Parabacteroides chongii: one gene and its partner. The protein of the gene in region 1 interacts with the protein of each later gene in a pairwise test. Links are inferred from orthologs where the notes say so. Each region holds a gene or a part of one and is shown on either strand. Other genes may lie near its edges. The genes, in order: ftsZ and rlmN.

Region 1 (12,681 bases):
AAATTGCCGATATCGTTGTCTCCCCGCTGGCTCTGGCCGATGTGGTGCTGACCGACAACGAGAAGGACCTGGGCTGTGCCCTGATCGGTTTCGGTGCCGGGGTGACTACACTGACGGTTTATAAAGGCGGACAGCTGGTCAACCTATCCGTCATTCCTTTCGGCGGTAACCTGATCACCCGCGATATCACCAGCCTCCATCTGGTGGAAGCTGAGGCTGAACGCGTGAAACTGACTTACGGCAGTGCCCTGATGGAGAAAGACAACGATCTGAGCATCCAGGTAAGTTCTGCCGACGGCATGGGATTGCGTGAGGTTAAACTGGCGGATCTCAATAATGTGATCGAAGCCCGTATGAAAGAAATCCTCGAAAACGTATATGCCCGTCTCGAAGCGACCGGCTTGATGAATTCGCTGGGTGCCGGTATCATTATCACTGGTGGCGGTGCTGCCTTGAAGAACCTGCCTGAAGTGATCCGTGAACGCCTGAAAATGGATGTTCGCTATTCTGCCGTACGCAAAGGCATCGTGGAAAGCGGTGAGATGATCGCCAACAATCCCGAATACGCCGTAGCTGTCGGTTTGCTGGCAAGAGGAACGGAAAACTGTGCTCTTTATATCCCGCCTAAAGTAGAACCGATACCGGAGAAGAAGGAAGAAGAGCCTGTCATGGAAGAACCTAAGAGAGTTCCCGAACCACCCAAGAAGAAACCGGAAAAGAAAAAAGGTCCCGGTCTGTTCGGACGGCTGACCAAGGGAATAGATACGTTTGGCAAGAGCCTGTTTGACGACGAAGACGATATAAAGTAAATCAGCGAATGGATTAAAACCGGAAGACAATGGACGACACAATATTAAGTTTCAATTATCCGACAGATACTCCTAAGATCATCAAAGTAATTGGTGTAGGAGGCGGTGGTGGTAACGCGGTTACCCACATGTACAAAGAAGGTATACATGATGTTACATTCGTTCTGTGTAACACAGACAACCAGGCGCTGAACCGTTCGGACGTGCCGGTCAAAGTGCCGCTGGGCCGTAATATCACCCAGGGACTGGGAGCCGGAAACAAGCCCGAGCGGGCCATGATGGCTGCCGAAGAAAGTATGGAAGATATCCGCAAGATGCTGAGCGACGGAACCAAGATGGTCTTTATCACTGCCGGAATGGGTGGCGGTACGGGAACGGGAGCTGCTCCGGTCATTGCCCGCATCGCCAAGGATATGGGAATTCTGACCGTCGGTATCGTCACCATACCTTTCGTCTTTGAAGGCGAACGCAAGATCATTCAGGCCCTGAACGGGGTGGAAGAGATCAGCAAGAATGTGGATGCCCTGCTGGTGATCAACAACGAACGCCTGCGTGCCATCTATTCCGACTTGACCATGACGAATGCCTTCGGGAAAGCGGATGATACGCTGACGATTGCCGCCAAGAGTATTGCCGAGATCATCACCCTTCCGGGTATTATCAACCTCGACTTTGCCGATGTCAATACCACTATGAAAGACGGTGGCGTTGCCTTGATGAGTAACGGTTTCGGTGAAGGTGAAGGCCGTGTGCGCCAGGCGATCGAAGATGCGTTGAACTCTCCGTTGCTGAACAATAATGACGTTTTCAACGCTAAGAAGATATTGTTCAACGTTTCGTTCGGCGAAGAAGCGGAACTGCGTATGGAAGAAATGAACGATGTGCACGATTTCATGTCGCGCTTCGGACGCGATATCGAAGTGATTTGGGGTACGGCTGTCGATACGACATTGGGATCGAAAGTGAAGATGACGATCCTGGCTACCGGTTTCGGAATGGAAGACATTCCGCAGATCGCCGAAAAACGTCAGATCGAACAGGGCCGCATGACCGAGGAAGAGCTTCGCCTGGAAGAGGAACGCCTGAACAAGGAACGTGCCGAAAAAGACCTGATCGACAAATATTACGGTGCTTCCGGCCAGCGTATGCGTCGTGTGGCTGCCCGTGCCAAAGCGGTCGTACTGACGCAGGATGAACTGGACGACGATGCATTGATCGCCTTGATCGAAGATAATCCTACTTATAACCGTGACCCGAAAGTGATCGCCCGTGCCCGTTCGAAAGTACAGGGCAGTGATATTCCGGTATCATCGGCCACTGCAACGGCTCCGTCGGCTTCGCGTCCGGAAGGAAAGAAACCGGATACCGGAGGTAAGCAGGTGATAAGTTTTCGATAATTTTTAATAAGCAATTAATATATGGATTTGTTTGAAAGAGTCAGCGAAGACATTAAAAACGCAATGAAGGCAAAAGATAAGGTTGCCCTCGAAACATTGAGAAATGTAAAGAAAGTCTTTCTGGAAGCTAAGACAGCTCCGGGAGCCAACGATACCCTGACAGATGCCGATGCTACGAAGATGATCCAGAAGCTGGTAAAACAGGGCAAGGATTCAGCTGAAATCTACACCCAGCAAAACCGTGCAGACCTGGCGGAAGCTGAACTGGCGCAGGTAAAGGTGCTTGAAGCTTATCTTCCGAAACAGATGACTGCCGAAGAACTGGAAACAGAAATAAAAGCGATCATCGCCCAGGTAGGTGCCGCTGGCCCGAAAGACATGGGTAAAGTAATGGGCGTTGCTTCCAAAGCTCTTGCCGGTAAGGCGGAAGGACGTGCTATTTCAGAAACGGTAAAACGTTTACTGAATAGCTAAATAACTCGGCTATTACAGGTTCATTTGCCGTCAGTTGAAGTTGACGGCAAATGAACCTGTATTTGTAAATCCTTTTTGATAACAGGATAACTCACCCTGATAGAACTTACCACCATGATAACCTTTATCTGTTGCCTTGCAGCTCTTATTGCAGGCTATTTCATCTACGGTTCTTTTATAGAACGCATCTTCGGGATTGACCCATCCCGTAAAACTCCGGCTTACACGCATCAGGACGGAGTCGATTATATCCCGATGTCCTCCTGGAAAGTCTTTATGATCCAGTTTCTGAATATTGCCGGACTGGGTCCGATCTTCGGTGCCATTATGGGGGCGAAGTTCGGTACAGCCTCTTTTCTGTGGATCGTGTTGGGTACTATTTTTGCCGGAGCCGTCCACGACTATCTGGCGGGAATGCTTTCACTGCGTAACAACGGGGAGAGCCTGCCGGAGATCATCGGTCGTTATCTCGGTCATAATTTCAAACAGTTCATGCGTGGCTTTACCGTGATTCTGATGATCCTGGTTGGAGCCGTCTTTGTGGCAGGACCGGCTGGTTTGCTGGCAAAACTTACACCTGAATATCTCGATGCTACCTTCTGGATATTTGTGGTCTTTATCTATTATATCCTGGCAACGTTGTTGCCGGTCGATAAAATTATCGGAAAGATTTATCCGTTGTTTGCCGCTGCCCTGTTGTTTATGGCTGTCGGTATCCTGGTGATGTTGTTTGTGAATCATCCGCCGTTGCCGGAATTGACCGACGGACTGACTAACAAACATCCGGCAAATCTGCCTATTTTCCCGATTATGTTCGTCAGCATTGCCTGTGGTGCGATTTCCGGATTCCATGCCACGCAAAGTCCGCTGATGGCCCGTTGTATCAAGAATGAAAATATGGGACGTCCGGTTTTCTTTGGTGCCATGATAACCGAAGGTATCGTTGCCCTGATCTGGGCTGCCGCTGCAACTTATTTCTATCATGAGAATGGGATGGGAGAGAGCAATGCGGCTGTTATTGTAGACAGTATAACAAAAGAGTGGCTGGGAACGGTCGGTGGTGTACTGGCTGTCCTGGGAGTTATTGCTGCACCGATCACTTCCGGTGATACGGCATTCCGCTCTGCCCGTTTGATTGTGGCAGATTTCCTGCATAAAGAGCAGAAAAGCATGTCGAGCCGTCTGATGATCTGTATTCCCCTGTTTATCGTGGCAATCGGTATATTGCTTTACAGCCTGAAAGATAAAGACGGGTTCGATATGATCTGGCGCTATTTTGCCTGGACAAATCAGACGTTGGCAGTGTTTACCCTTTGGGCATTGACAGTCTTTTTGGCGCGCTCTAAAAAGCTTTATATCGTTACACTGATCCCGGCATTGTTTATGACTGCCGTTTGCTCCACTTATATCTTTGTCGCTCCGGAAGGATTGGGCATGGGTGTTGCTGTTTCGCAGGCGATTGGCATCGTGATTACGGTGATCACATTGGTTGCTTTTCTTTGGTGGAAGAAGAAACAATCTGTTTAAAAACGAAACCCCGGCGGAAAAACCGTCGGGGCTTGTTTTTATTAGAGGGGATCTATCCCTTAGAGAACCTGGATACCTTCTTCGCGGGCCTGTTCTTCTCCGGAAGGAGTGATCAGTTTGTAACCCTTACCGTGGATGTTGATGATTTCGATACCCGGATCATCTTTCAACAGTTTACGAAGTTTGGTGATATACACGTCCATACTACGGGCATTGAAGTAGTTATCGTCTACCCAGATAGTTTTCAGTGCATAGTTACGTTCCAGAATTTCGTTGGCATGAGCACACAACAGGCTCAGCAGTTCGCATTCTTTCGTTGTCAGCTTTGTTACCTTGTCACCGATAGCCAGTGTTTGTTTCTGAGTATCGAACAAGAAATTACCCAGCTTGTAGAAAGGAATGTCTTTCATCTTCTTACCTTTCACACGGCGCAGGATCGCTTCGATACGAAGCAACAGTTCTTCCATGCTGAACGGTTTTGTCAGATAATCGTCGGCACCGATCTTGAAGCCTTCCAGGATATCTTCCTTCATTGTCTTGGCAGTAAGGAAGATGATTGGAATGTCAGGATTTATAGAACGGATTTCCTGCGCAAGAGTGAAACCGTCTTTTTTCGGCATCATTACGTCTAATACGCAAAGATCATATTTGCCTTTGGTGAAACCTTTGTAACCAGCTTCTCCGTCAGAGAAGAGATCAGTTACATAACCTTTTGCCTGTAAGTATTCTCTTAATAGCATACCCAGGTTTTCGTCGTCTTCACAAAAGAAGATTTTCAGTTTTTCTTCCATAACTAACTTTTTATAAGAGGTAAAGTAATAATAAATTTTGTTCCTACATTTCCCGGACCCAACTCGGCACGGATCGTACCTTTATGGTCCTCGATAATTTTACGGACGTAAGCAAGTCCCAGGCCGAAACCTTTTACGTCGTGTACATTCCCTGTCGGCACGCGGAAGAAGCGGTCGAATACTTTTTTGAGGTATTCTTTCTTGATTCCGATACCATTGTCTTCAACAGCGATCAGCAGTTTGCCGTTGTTGTCGTTCCAGGTTCTTACCATCAATGTAAGGGGCACTTCCGGACGACGGTATTTCACAGCGTTGTCCATCAGGTTGAACAGTACATTGGTGATGTGCATTTCATCCACATAGATGGCCGAATCGACTGCCTGCAAGTCTACGTCGAGCGTACCATCGTACTTTTCGACTTTCAGGGCGAAGGTGTTCGCTACGCTGATCACCAGGTCGTTTGCATCCACTTCCTTCAGTTTGAGGGCTGCTTTCTGCCGTTCAAACAGCGACATTTGGAGCACTTTCTCAACCAGGAAGCCCAATCGCTTCGTCTCATCATTGATCACGCCCGATATATGTCTGAATACATCAGGGCTTTTTGTTATATCTGAGTCTTTCAACATCTGTGCCGCCAGAGAGATGGTGGAAACCGGAGTTTTCAGCTCGTGCGTCATGTTGTTGATAAAGTCATTCTTCATTTCTGACAGTCTCTTCTGGCGGAATACGATATAGATGGTAAAGATAAACGTTATCAAAAGTATCAGCGAGAAGAGTACTGACGGTACAATAAATGTTACAGAACTTGAAATATAGTCACCCTTTGTCGGGAAATATACTTTCACATAATTCTGCTTTGAAGGAGGATCGTTCGGGAACAATACGTACGTAATTATATCAGACGCAATAGGTTCCTTCTTTATTTCTCCACTTTGGTACACTTTTTTGCCATCTTTGTTAATAACAAAAAAGATGAACGGCAGGTTCAAACCATTGTTAACAAATTCAGTTTTTAAGTAATTATTCAGCTTCTTAAAGTCGACACGCTCCTGGATCGGTTTCTGGTTGGGAGTGTTCAACAGGTTCAGCAGAACCAGCTGCATCAGGTCACCCTGGTATTTCAGACGATACTTCAGCGATTGCTGCAGGTCGTGGGAAGTACCGACGATATTATTGGCTGCCTGTTTTTTGTCGAGCGATGAGAGCGGCCGAAACTTTTGGCTAAAACTATGCAGATGTTCTATTTGCATAATATTACCGTCAGCATCTTTTATATTCAGCTTTTGCTGGCTGATTGCCTGCGTGATCTCTTCCGGATTCTGGCTGTTACGCAGATAATTGTTATCTTCCCGCCTGAGATCTTCCTCCAGATATTCACGCGTTTCATCTAGCTCCAGGTTTTTTGAGACTTGGTGCAGGCTTCTTTTGACTGTTTCATTGAATTGCTCGCTGCTCTTTTTGAGTATGATGCTCACGTACTTAACCTGTAGGAAAAGTAAACCGGCAAACGCAAAAGCCATTACAACAGCAAGTAACCAAATCGTAGATTTCCTCATTCCAAATACTTTCTCTTTTTAACAGAACAAATAACGCTCATTTTAGTTTAATATTCACACAAAAAAGGTAAAAATCGCACTCTATTTTCCTTAAAAATAGTTTAGTTGCTAATTCGGTGCTATCTTTATTTCCTTTGAAAACAACGGTTTATATTGATAATTACCACTTCTTACATGCGTTTGTTAATTCGCTCCTGTGTATAAAAACATAATTATTGATTATTTTGTTTCAACTTATGCAAAAAATATGAATTTTGCAGGAGACCAATTTGCACGCAGGTGTAGAATAATATATATGTATAACGAATGCTGATGTCCGATTATTTTATATAAGGGCAAACAACATGCTGGTTAAGTACTTGAAACTTCTTAAAAACTTATGCCGAATGTATTCAAATTTAATTATTAGCTATATCTTTGCTGCTGACAAGAGTTATGCAAGATGGCACAAGAAGGTATTACACAAATTGATGTAAAACAGGTACTGCAACAGAAAGCGCCCTCAGTGGCGGGAAAGATACCGGGTTTTATTGTCAATTATCTGATCCGTACCATTCATCAGGATGAACTGAATGATATTTTAACCCGTTATCATGATAAGGATGGGGTTGATTTTATGCAGGAGCTGATCGGTTATTTTGACCTGACCCTGGAATTGGTAAACGAGGAGAACATTCCGGCGGAAGGCCGCTATATCTTTGCTTCCAATCATCCGTTGGGAGGGCTGGACGGTATCTGTCTCTCGGCAGTGATCGGTCAGCATTATGACGGCAAAATACGTTACCTTGTGAACGACCTGCTTCTCTATTTGTCAAATCTGAGATCTATCTTTGTTCCTATCAATAAACATGGTTCGCAGGGCAAGAACAATGCCCGGCTGATTGACGAGGCATATGCTTCCGACAATCAGATCGTGACATTCCCCGCCGGACTTTGTTCGCGTAAGATGAATGGAAAAATACAGGACACTGAATGGAAGAAGTCCTTTATTCAGAAAGCTGTCGAATATAAACGGGATATTGTTCCGGTGTATTTCGAGGGAAGAAACTCCAATTTCTTCTACCGGCTGGCGAATCTGCGTAAGAAATTAGGTATAAAGATGAACTATGAAATGATTTATCTGCCGGACGAGATGTTCCGGTCAAAACATAAAAAGTTCCGTATCCATTTCGGCAAGCCTGTTCCGTGGCAGACTTTCGACAATAGCAAGAAGCCGGCTGAGTGGGCCGAATGGGTGAAAGAACTAGCTTATAATCTCAAGAAAACATAGACTCTATTTATATGCAAGACATTATTAAGCCGATTGACCGTGCCCTTTTGAAGTCGGAGTTGACAAAAGAAAAGAAACTCCGAAGCACGAACAAGTCAAACAATGAGATATACATTATTACAGCCCATGATGCTCCTAATGTGATGCAGGAGATCGGACGTTTGCGGGAGATTGCCTTTCGTTACTACGGCGGGGGAACAGGTTTTCCGGTAGATATTGACGAGTTCGATACGATGGAGGATGCTTATCGGCAATTGATCGTCTGGAGTCCGGAAGATGAACAGATTTTGGGCGGTTACCGCTTTCTGTGCGGTTCGGATGTCAAGTTCGATAAGAATGGGAAGCCGATGCTGGCTACATCTCACCTGTTTAATTTCTCCGAGAAGTTTAATAAGGAGTTTCTTCCTTATACAGTCGAGCTGGGACGTTCTTTCGTAACACTGGAATATCAGTCTACACGTGCAGGTGCCAAAGGATTGTTTGTACTGGATAACCTATGGGACGGACTGGGGGCTTTGTCGGTGGTCGATCCGAGCCTGCAGTATTACTTCGGGAAAGTGACGATGTATAATACTTATAATACGGAAGCACGCAACATGATCCTTTATTTCCTGGGAATGCATTTCCCGGATACGGACAAGCTGGTCACTCCGATGTACCCGCTGGAAACAGATACGGACATCGAGAAGATGAAAGAGTTGTTCCGCTATGATAACTTCAAGGACAATTATAAGGTATTGAACCAGGAGGTTCGCAAATTCGGTATCAATGTACCACCGTTGGTTAATGCTTACATGAGCCTTTCACCGAAGATGCGCGTATTTGGAACGGCCATAAACCATGAGTTCGGTGATGTGGAAGAGACAGGTATCCTGATTGCCATCAATGAAATCCTGGAAGATAAGAAAAAACGCCATATCGAAACGTATCTGAAAGAGGAAGCCCAAACGGCTGACCTGATACGGAAAACGGAATAATGTGCCAATTTAGAAAAATGTGAAACATTTTTCAGTTGACAGATGACAGTTGACAAGTGACAGTTGGGCTTCGCGTTCGGTAAATAAATCGGCTGAAAGCCGACATAACTGTCAACTGTCACTTGTCAACTGTCAACTTTTGAAATGGCTCACTTTTGATAAGAGTTGAATTATTCTTCCCTCTCTTGTTCTTTTTGTTTCCTCCATTCTTCAGCAACCTCCACCAGCGATTCATACCATTCGGCACCGAACTTGCGGGTGAGCGGTTCTTTCAGAAACTTATATAAAGGGAGTTTTTCCTTTTGTCCTAATACCTCTGCTGCTTTACATATTTTCCAACGGTCGTAGTTTACGGCGCGGAAGTCCTTGTATTGGGTGACGCGCACCGGATACAGGTGGCAGGATACCGGCTTGTAGAAAGACAGTTTGCCTTCGCGATATGCTTTCTCGATGGCACATTTGCAGGTCCCGTCAGTATCGTAGCAGGTAAATACACAGTCCTTTCCGTTGACGATGGAAGTGACGATGTCGCCTTCGCAGTCGATATACGCAACGCCTTGCTTCTTAATGATGGCCTGTGCTTCGGGAGAAAGGTCGTCCCAGATGACCGGAAGTGCCTTTTCCAGTTCGGCTATCTCGCTTTTATCCAGCGGAGCACCGGAGTCACCTTCTACGCAACAGATACCTTTACATTGGGCAAGGTCGCAAATGAAATTGGCTTCAATCAGGTCTAAGCTGACCAGCGTGTCGTCTATTTGAATCATTGCATTTCAGTTGACAATTTAGTTGACAGTTGATAGTTGACAAGTGACAGATAAGAAATGACAGTTAACAATTATCCCCTCCTCTTTGTGGAGTAATAACTGTCAACTGTCACTTGTCAACTGTCAACTAATAAAAGTTGTTATTTAATCAAAGATTTACCAGTCATTTCTTTCGGCTGCTTCAATCCCATGATGTGAAGGATAGAGGGAGCAACGTCTGCCAGGATACCGTCTTCTACTTTGGCCTCTTTGTTTTCTGTTACGTAAACGAAAGGAACAGGGTTCAGCGAGTGAGCCGTGTTCGGTGTACCGTCTTCGTTCAGAGCGTGGTCGGCATTACCGTGGTCGGCGATGATGATCACTTCGTAGTCGTTAGCCTTAGCAGCTTCAACGGTGTCGTTCAGACAAGCGTCGATGGTTACGACTGCTTTCTCGATAGCTGAATAGATACCGGTGTGGCCTACCATGTCGCCGTTTGCATAGTTACAAACGATGTAGTCGTATTTCTTTGTATTGATAGCTTCTACCAGTTTGTCTTTCACTTCGAATGCACTCATTTCCGGTTTCAGGTCGTAAGTAGCTACTTTCGGAGATGGAACCAGGATACGGTCTTCGCCATCGAACGGAGTTTCGCGTCCGCCGTTGAAGAAGAAGGTAACGTGAGCATATTTCTCTGTTTCGGCAATGTGCAACTGTGTTTTGCCAACGGATGCCAAGAATTCGCCCAGTGTATTTTCTACGTTGTCTTTGTCGAACAGGATATGGACACCCTTGAAGCTCGCATCGTACGGAGTCATACAGAAATACTGCAAGTTAGGAATAGTCTTCATTCCTGCTTCCGGCATATCCTGCTGAGTCAGAACGACAGTCAGTTCTTTGGCACGGTCGTTACGGTAGTTGAAGAAGATAACGACGTCGCCTTCTTCGATAGTAGCTACCGGCTTACCGTTTTCTACGTGTACGATCGGTTTGATGAATTCGTCCGTTACGCCTTCTGCGTATGATTCTTCCATGGCTTTTACCATGTCTTCGGCAGGTTTACCAGTTCCGTTCACGATCAGGTCGTACGCTTCTTTCACGCGTTCCCAACGTTTGTCACGGTCCATTGCATAGTAACGGCCGATGATGGAAGCGATCTTACCGCCTGTTGTTTTCAGATGGTTTTCCAGTTGTTCGATGAAACCTTTACCGCTTTTCGGGTCAGTGTCGCGACCGTCCATGAAGCAATGAACGTATGCTTTGTCCACTCCGTATTCTTTCGCGATATCAGCCAGTTTGAACAGGTGTTCCAGTGAGCTGTGTACACCACCGTCGGAAACCAGTCCCATGAAATGGATCTGTTTGCCGTTTTCTTTGGCGTAGCTATAAGCACGTTTGATTTCCGGATTGTCGAGGATTGTATTCTGACGACAGGCGATATTGATCTTCACCAGGTCCTGGTAAACGATACGGCCTGCACCGATGTTCAGGTGACCTACTTCCGAGTTACCCATCTGTCCGTCGGGTAAACCTACGTTTTCGCCGGAAGCCTGCAACTGAGAGTTAGGGTATGTTTTCAACAGATAATCCCAGTACGGAGTGGGAGTGTTGTAGATTACATCATCTTTACCACGGTCGCCGATTCCCCAGCCATCGCAGATCAATAAAAGTGCTTTCTTGCTCATGATTGCCTTATTTATATAGTTTATACTTATTAAATATCTAATACCGGGCGCAAAGATAAGCATTTCTACCGTAATATTATTTCCCTTTAAAGTATTACTTTTGTGGTAAATATGGAAAAGAAGATATACTACAACGATCTGGGAACCATCCTTCTCCGTACTACCCCGCGAGCAACCCGTTATACGCTGAAAATATCAAAGGGAATGATCACCGCCACCATGCCGGAAGGCGGGGATGAAGGACGGATGCTGTCTTTTATCGAAGAGAACAGGCAGAAGCTTCTCTCGGCTTTGAAAAAGCATCCGGCACGCCCGTTGCTGGACGAGACGACGCAGTTGCAGGCAACTACTTTTCGCGTAGAAATATTCCGTACAGACCGTAACAATTATTATATGACCTTGAAGGAAGGGATACTTCGTATTGCTTGTCCGGCAGCAACCTGCTTCGAGTCCGATAAAGTTCAGGAGATTTTGAAGGATTTGTTGGAGAAAGCGCTTCGCCACGAGGCTAAACGATTACTTCCCGACCGCTTGATGGCACTCGCTGCCCGATATAAATTTACCTGTACAGGCGTACGGATCATGAACAGTAAGACCCGGTGGGGAAGTTGCAGCACGCGCAAAACAATCAATCTCTCCTTATCCCTGATGTTGCTCCCCTGGCATCTGATCGATTATGTCCTCCTTCACGAACTCTGCCATACGGTAGAGATGAACCATAGCGACCGCTTCTGGAAACTCCTGAACGGGATAACCGACAATAAGGCGCTCGCCTTACGGAAGGAGTTGAAAGAATACCACATGCTGTGATCTGTCGTATCAGTCTACTATGTGACTAATCCTTTGTGCCGAACTATATGTTTTGCCACAGTGATGGCAGAGCCTTGCCATGCAAGTGGCAATCTTCTGCCATCACTGTGGCAATACTCTGTCATCGTCATGGCAAGACTGTCATAACGGTGACAAAGCTTTGTCGGTTTACTGCGCCAGGGAGAAGCGGAGGGCAACACCGTAGTTGGAGTTGCTTGTCGGATAAGCAGCGTTGGAGATCAGCGGCTCATTGATCTGCAGATCGTAGAATGCACGAAGTGTCAATGCACGGCTCAGTCCGTAATCGGCAGAGAACTGGATTGTCTTGGCAACGTTACCGCTGGTGGCCTGTGTGAAGCTGTCTTCGATCTTACGGATCAATGACTGCATCTTGTTGTACGAGAAGTCCAGGCGCACGGTCAGGTCATTGCTAAAGTCACGTGTCTTCTTCATCTTCAGAATCTTGTTGAACTCGGCAAACTTGTAACCCAATCCGATCGTGTACTTGTTGGACAATGCCTCTACGATCTGATAAGACGATATGTTCAGGTTCAGATTGCGTGTAGTCGTATAGTCCGCACGGATCGTTATATTGTTCAACATCGTTGCATCCACTCCCAGCAGCGGACTGAAGCTTTCGGT
Region 2 (5,138 bases), 2.6 Mb from region 1 along the record:
GAGGAATACATGAATCAAATCCGTCAGTCGGTATTCGACGCTATGGTACAGGAAGTCGTACTAGACGAAGCAACAGCTAAATTAGGTATGGGGGTAAGCCCGGAAGAATTGTTCGACATGGTTCAGGGTGAAAACATTTCACCGATGATCCAGCAGATGCAGATGTTTGTTAATCCGCAGACAGGTGCATTCGACAAGACTGCTCTGTTGAACTTTCTTAAAACAATTGATGACGACAATATTGCCAGCTATCCGGCTGATCAGCAGGCACAATTGATTCAGGCTCGTAATTTCTGGTTGTTCTGGGAAAAGAACATCAAACGTCAGCGTTTGGAACAGAAATATACAACCTTGCTGAGCAAAGCAGTTTCAGCTAATGTATTGGATGCGAAAGAAGCATTTGATGCTGCAGCTGAAAATTCGGATATCGTTTATGCTATGCAGTCATATGCAAGTATTCCTGATTCAACGGTTGAAGTAAGCAAGAGCGAAATCGAGAAGCTGTACAACCAGCGTAAAGAGCTTTACAAGCAAAAAGAAGGTAAGGTTATCAAATATATCGCTGTAGACATTCGCCCGAGCCAGGAAGACTATGATAAGGCTAGTGCAGACATCGAATCTTTGAAAGAAGAATTTGCAACATCAGAAAAAGTCGCTGATATTGTGAATGAAAATTCAGAAGTACCTTATATGGATGCATTCTTTACAGAAAATGCATTCGATCCGGAAATGAAACAATTCGCAACAACATCTGAAGTGGGTGCCGTATATGGTCCGGTATTTGACAATGACAAATACAGAATGTTCAAGTTGGTAGACAAAAAGATGGCTCCAGACTCTGTGAAGGTAAGTCATATCATGTTGGCTAACGGTGACGAAGCACGTACAACAGCTTTGGCTGATAGTTTGATGAACGTTTTGAAGAATGGCGGAAACTTTGCTGAACTGGCAAAAGAATTCTCTGCTGACCAGGCTGCTGAAAATGGCGGTGAACTGGGATGGTTTACTGAAATTACAGCCCTGAGAGGTGTAAACGAAGATTTCAAGAACGCTGTATTCTCAACTCCGGTTAATGAAGTAGTGAAAGTTAAATCTTTATATGGAACTCACCTGGTAAAGGTTACAGAAAAAACAGCCAATGTGAACAAGTATAAAGTAGCTGACATTGACATGACTGTATCTCCCAGCTCCAAGACTTATAGCAATATTTATAACGAGTTGAATCAGTTCATTTCTAAAAATAACGATTTGGCAAAATTGGATGATGCTGCTAAAGAAGCGGGTTATAACCTGATCTCAGGCGTAACTGTTACTGCAGATAATCAGACTTTGGGAAGTATCAAGAACTCTCGTCCGGTTATCCGTTGGGCATTCCAGAATGATAAAGGCAAAATCTCTGAAATCTTCGAATGTGACGATAAATTTGTTATTGCAGGTATTGAAGGTACTTTGAAAGAAGGTTACCGTTCTCTTGCTTCTTTAACTCCTACTTTGAGAGCTGAAATTGCAGCTCAGAAGAAAGGTGAAAAGATATCTGCTGATCTGAAAGCAAAGAACCTGACATCTGTAGAGTCTTATGCTGATGCTATGGGATCAAGAGTAGATTCAGTTAAGTTTATCAACTTCGGAACTCGTCGTATCGCCGGTATCGGTGTAGAGCCTAAACTGAATGCAATGGTTTCTGTTGCTGAAGTAGGTCAGGTAAGCGAACCGGTTGTCGGAAACAATGGCGTATATGTATTCAAAGTATATGACAGAAACAAAGATGCTAAAGAATATAATGAAGCGGATGAGATCAAGACGTTAGATGCTTCAAATGCTTATCGTTTCGGATTCCAGGCTATTCAGTCATTGGTAAACAAGGCAGATGTAGAAGATAACCGTATTCGTTTCTTCTAAACAAATAAGATATAAAGGATATACTTGATCCTTTTCAGTGAAAGCTGCCGGACTTATTCAAAAAAGTCCGGCAGCTTTTTTTATCTTTGTACTGAATTAATCGTTATAGAACAAAATACAATGCAAGAGAAAAGACGATTGTTAGGCATGACGCTGGACGAACTGAAAGAAGTCGCTGCACAGGTCGGCTTGCCCGGTTATGCAGCGAAGCAGATGGCAGATTGGCTGTATAAGAAGAAAGTGACTGCCATTAAGGAAATGACTAATATTGCCGTAGCCAAACGTACTCTTTTGGAGGAGTCCTTTGAGATAGGCGCGGTTCCTCCGGTCGATTGTATGAAATCGGTGGATGGAACGATCAAATATTTATTTGCCGCAGGTCCCGGCAATTTTGTCGAATCGGTCTATATTCCGACTAACGACCGGGCAACATTATGTGTTTCTTCGCAGGTAGGCTGTAAGATGAATTGTCTGTTCTGTATGACAGGCAAACAAGGATTCACAACCAATCTTACCTCCAATCAGATATTGAATCAGATTCAGTCTCTTCCGGAGTCGGATTCGTTGACCAATCTGGTCTTTATGGGGATGGGAGAACCTTTGGATAACGTTGACGAACTGTTCAAAGCACTTGAAATCCTCACGTCGTCTTATGGATATGGCTGGAGTCCCAAAAGGATAACCGTCTCCACTATTGGGGTTATAAAAGGACTGAAACGTTTTCTGGAAGAGAGTGATTGCCACCTGGCAGTCAGCTTGCATTCTCCTTTCCATGAGGAGCGTTTGTCTTTGATGCCTGTAGAAAAGGCGTATCCGGCGCAGGAAGTCATTGATCTGATTAAACAATATGACTTTTCCCATCAGCGTCGCGTTTCTTTTGAATATATAGTTTTTAAAAATTTAAATGATAGTCCGAAACATGCTAAGGCTTTGATTGGTTTATTAAAAGGAATGGAATGCCGGGTGAACCTGATACGTTTTCATGCTATACCCAATGTCCCGTTGGAAAGTTCGGATTTGGCGAAAATGGAAATATTCCGTGATACCCTGAATAATGCCGGGCTCGTTTGTACAATCCGGGCTTCAAGAGGAGAAGATATATTTGCCGCTTGTGGGATGCTGTCAACGGCAAAAAAGCAACAAAATGGATAGAAGGCAGATCATTTAATGGAAAAGAACTATATTTGTGTAATAAAAAACGAATGGGTATGAAAAAGATTTCTTTACTGATTAGCTTATGTATGTTTCTGGTATTGCTGGGATCATGTAGCTCAGGTCCGGTTGGAAAACGGGCCACTGGCCTCGCTTACGAGGTTGTTGTAGTAATGAAAAAAGCAAACTGGGATGGCCCTTCGGGAAAGGCTATTAAGCAAGAACTGACATCAGATGTCCCAGGTCTTCCTCAATCTGAACCTGCATTAAAAATAACTTATGTAGATCCTTCTCAATTTGACGGGTTGTTGACTTATGTCCGCAATATCCTGATCGTAAACATAGATCCTGCCATTTATACGAAGGCTTCGCTGAGCTATGAAAATGATCGCTGGGCAAAAGGCCAGGTGGTTGTTACCTTGAATGCTCCTTCTCCGGAAGCAATCATCGAATATGCACAGGCACATCCGAGAGCGCTTGTAGACTTCTTTGTAAAAGTCGAAATGAACCGGGCTGTAGCTCAGTTGGAAAAAGATTATAGTACGGTGGTTATGGAGAACTTGAAGGATAAGTACGACCTGATGCTGAATGCTCCGGCTAACATGACTTACTATCGGGATACGACAGACTTTTTCTGGGCATCCAATAATGCCAATACCGGACGTACGGATTTGATTGTATATACTTTCCCTTATACGGACCCGAATACGTTCACTGCCGATTATTTGGTGGCGAAACGTGACTCGGTGCTGAAAGCGAATCTGCCGGGTGCTTTTCCCGATTCATATATGACGACAGAATCCCGGTTTGGCGTTGAGTACACGCCGATCACGGTGAATGGAAAGTATTGCGGTGTGTTGCGTGGTTTGTGGAAGATGGTTGGCGATATGATGGGAGGACCGTTTGTCAGTCATGTCCGTCTCGATGAAAAGAACAACCGCGTAGTTGTTGCCGAAGGGTTTGTCTTTGCTCCTGAAACAGATAAACGTAACTTTATCCGCCGTGCCGAAGCTGCTTTATATACTCTTCGCCTGCCGGGTGAATTTGATAAATCAGTAGAAGAAAAGCTTGACATTCCGGAAAGTAAGAAATAAACAAACATAATACATGGAAGAACGATTGATAAAGGTGGGCATTACCCACGGGGATATAAATGGTATCGGATATGAAGTGATACTTAAAACATTTTCAGATGCCAGGGTTGCTGAACTTTGTACTCCGGTCATATACGGATCGTCGAAGATCGCAGCTTATCACCGGAAAGCGTTGGAGTTGCCTCCTGTGAATATGAATATCATCTCTCAGGCAGAAGATGCCGGAATTAACCGGGTGAATATCATTAACTGTGTGGATGATGAGACAAAAGTAGAATTATCGCAGTCGACATCGATAGCAGGAGAAGCTGCATTCCTGGCATTGGAAGCAGCCGTTACCGATTTGAAAAGGGGAGCGGTGGATGTTTTGCTGACAGCTCCGATCAATAAACATAATATTCAGAATGATCAGTTCCATTTTCCGGGACATACCGAATATCTGGAAGAACGTTTTGGCGGTGTAGGACGGAAAGCCTTGATGATCCTGATGAAAGATGGTTTGCGTGTCGCTTTGGTGACCGGGCATATTCCACTTTCTGAGGTCCCTTCAAAAATAACCGTAGAGGATATTGTGTCGAAGCTGCGTATATTCAATCAATCGCTCAAACAGGATTTTGGGATTGTGAAACCTCGTATTGCCGTTCTTTCCTTGAATCCGCATGCAGGCGATGACGGTTTGTTGGGAAAAGAGGAGGAAACGATCATACTGCCGGCTATGGAAGAAGCTGAAAGAAGAGGTGTGATGTCTTTCGGGCCGTATGCGGCAGACGGATTTTTCGGTTCTCAAATGTATGATAAGTTCGACGGAGTACTGGCCATGTACCATGACCAGGGCCTGGCACCCTTCAAAACGCTGGCAATGGATGACGGTGTTAATTATACGGCCGGCCTGTCGATCGTACGAACTTCTCCGGCACATGGGACTGCCTATGACATCGCCGGACAGAATGTTGCATCTGAAGAATCGTTTCGCCAGGCTTTGTATGCCGCTCT

The links.
Region 2: the proteins of ftsZ (region 1) and rlmN interact in binary tests that used the Escherichia coli proteins (3 or more experiments, as listed by UniProt). The link is inferred for Parabacteroides chongii from one-to-one orthologs.

The regions. Positions count from the first base shown.
Region 1 is NZ_CP120849.1:794,508-807,188, reverse strand. What follows is about bases 57-3,022. They hold ftsZ (cell division protein FtsZ), read left to right. Parts: upstream 57-838; coding sequence 839-2,206; downstream 2,207-3,022. Other genes in these bases: P3L47_RS03400 (carbon starvation CstA family protein), read left to right, coding at 2,795-3,022; P3L47_RS03405 (GatB/YqeY domain-containing protein), read left to right, coding at 2,228-2,680; ftsA (cell division protein FtsA), read left to right, coding at 57-809. Outside these bases: more of ftsA, read left to right, coding at 1-56; more of P3L47_RS03400, read left to right, coding at 3,023-4,207; response regulator transcription factor RprY, read right to left, coding at 4,267-4,998; P3L47_RS03390 (sensor histidine kinase), read right to left, coding at 5,001-6,554; lyso-glycine lipid O-acyltransferase GlsA, read left to right, coding at 6,997-7,824; glycine N(alpha)-acyltransferase GlsB, read left to right, coding at 7,836-8,801; P3L47_RS03375 (DUF3109 family protein), read right to left, coding at 8,972-9,565; gpmI (2,3-bisphosphoglycerate-independent phosphoglycerate mutase), read right to left, coding at 9,706-11,229; P3L47_RS03365 (M48 family metallopeptidase), read left to right, coding at 11,341-12,039; sov (T9SS outer membrane translocon Sov/SprA), read right to left, coding at 12,208-12,681. UniProt on the Escherichia coli protein: Essential cell division protein that forms a contractile ring structure (Z ring) at the future cell division site. The regulation of the ring assembly controls the timing and the location of cell division.
Region 2 is NZ_CP120849.1:3,381,828-3,386,965, forward strand. The notes cover bases 1,090-4,035. They hold rlmN (dual-specificity RNA methyltransferase RlmN), read left to right. Parts: upstream 1,090-2,019; coding sequence 2,020-3,051; downstream 3,052-4,035. Other genes in these bases: P3L47_RS12500 (peptidylprolyl isomerase), read left to right, coding at 1,090-1,899; P3L47_RS12510 (DUF4837 family protein), read left to right, coding at 3,108-4,035. In the rest of the region: more of P3L47_RS12500, read left to right, coding at 1-1,089; more of P3L47_RS12510, read left to right, coding at 4,036-4,145; 4-hydroxythreonine-4-phosphate dehydrogenase PdxA, read left to right, coding at 4,159-5,138.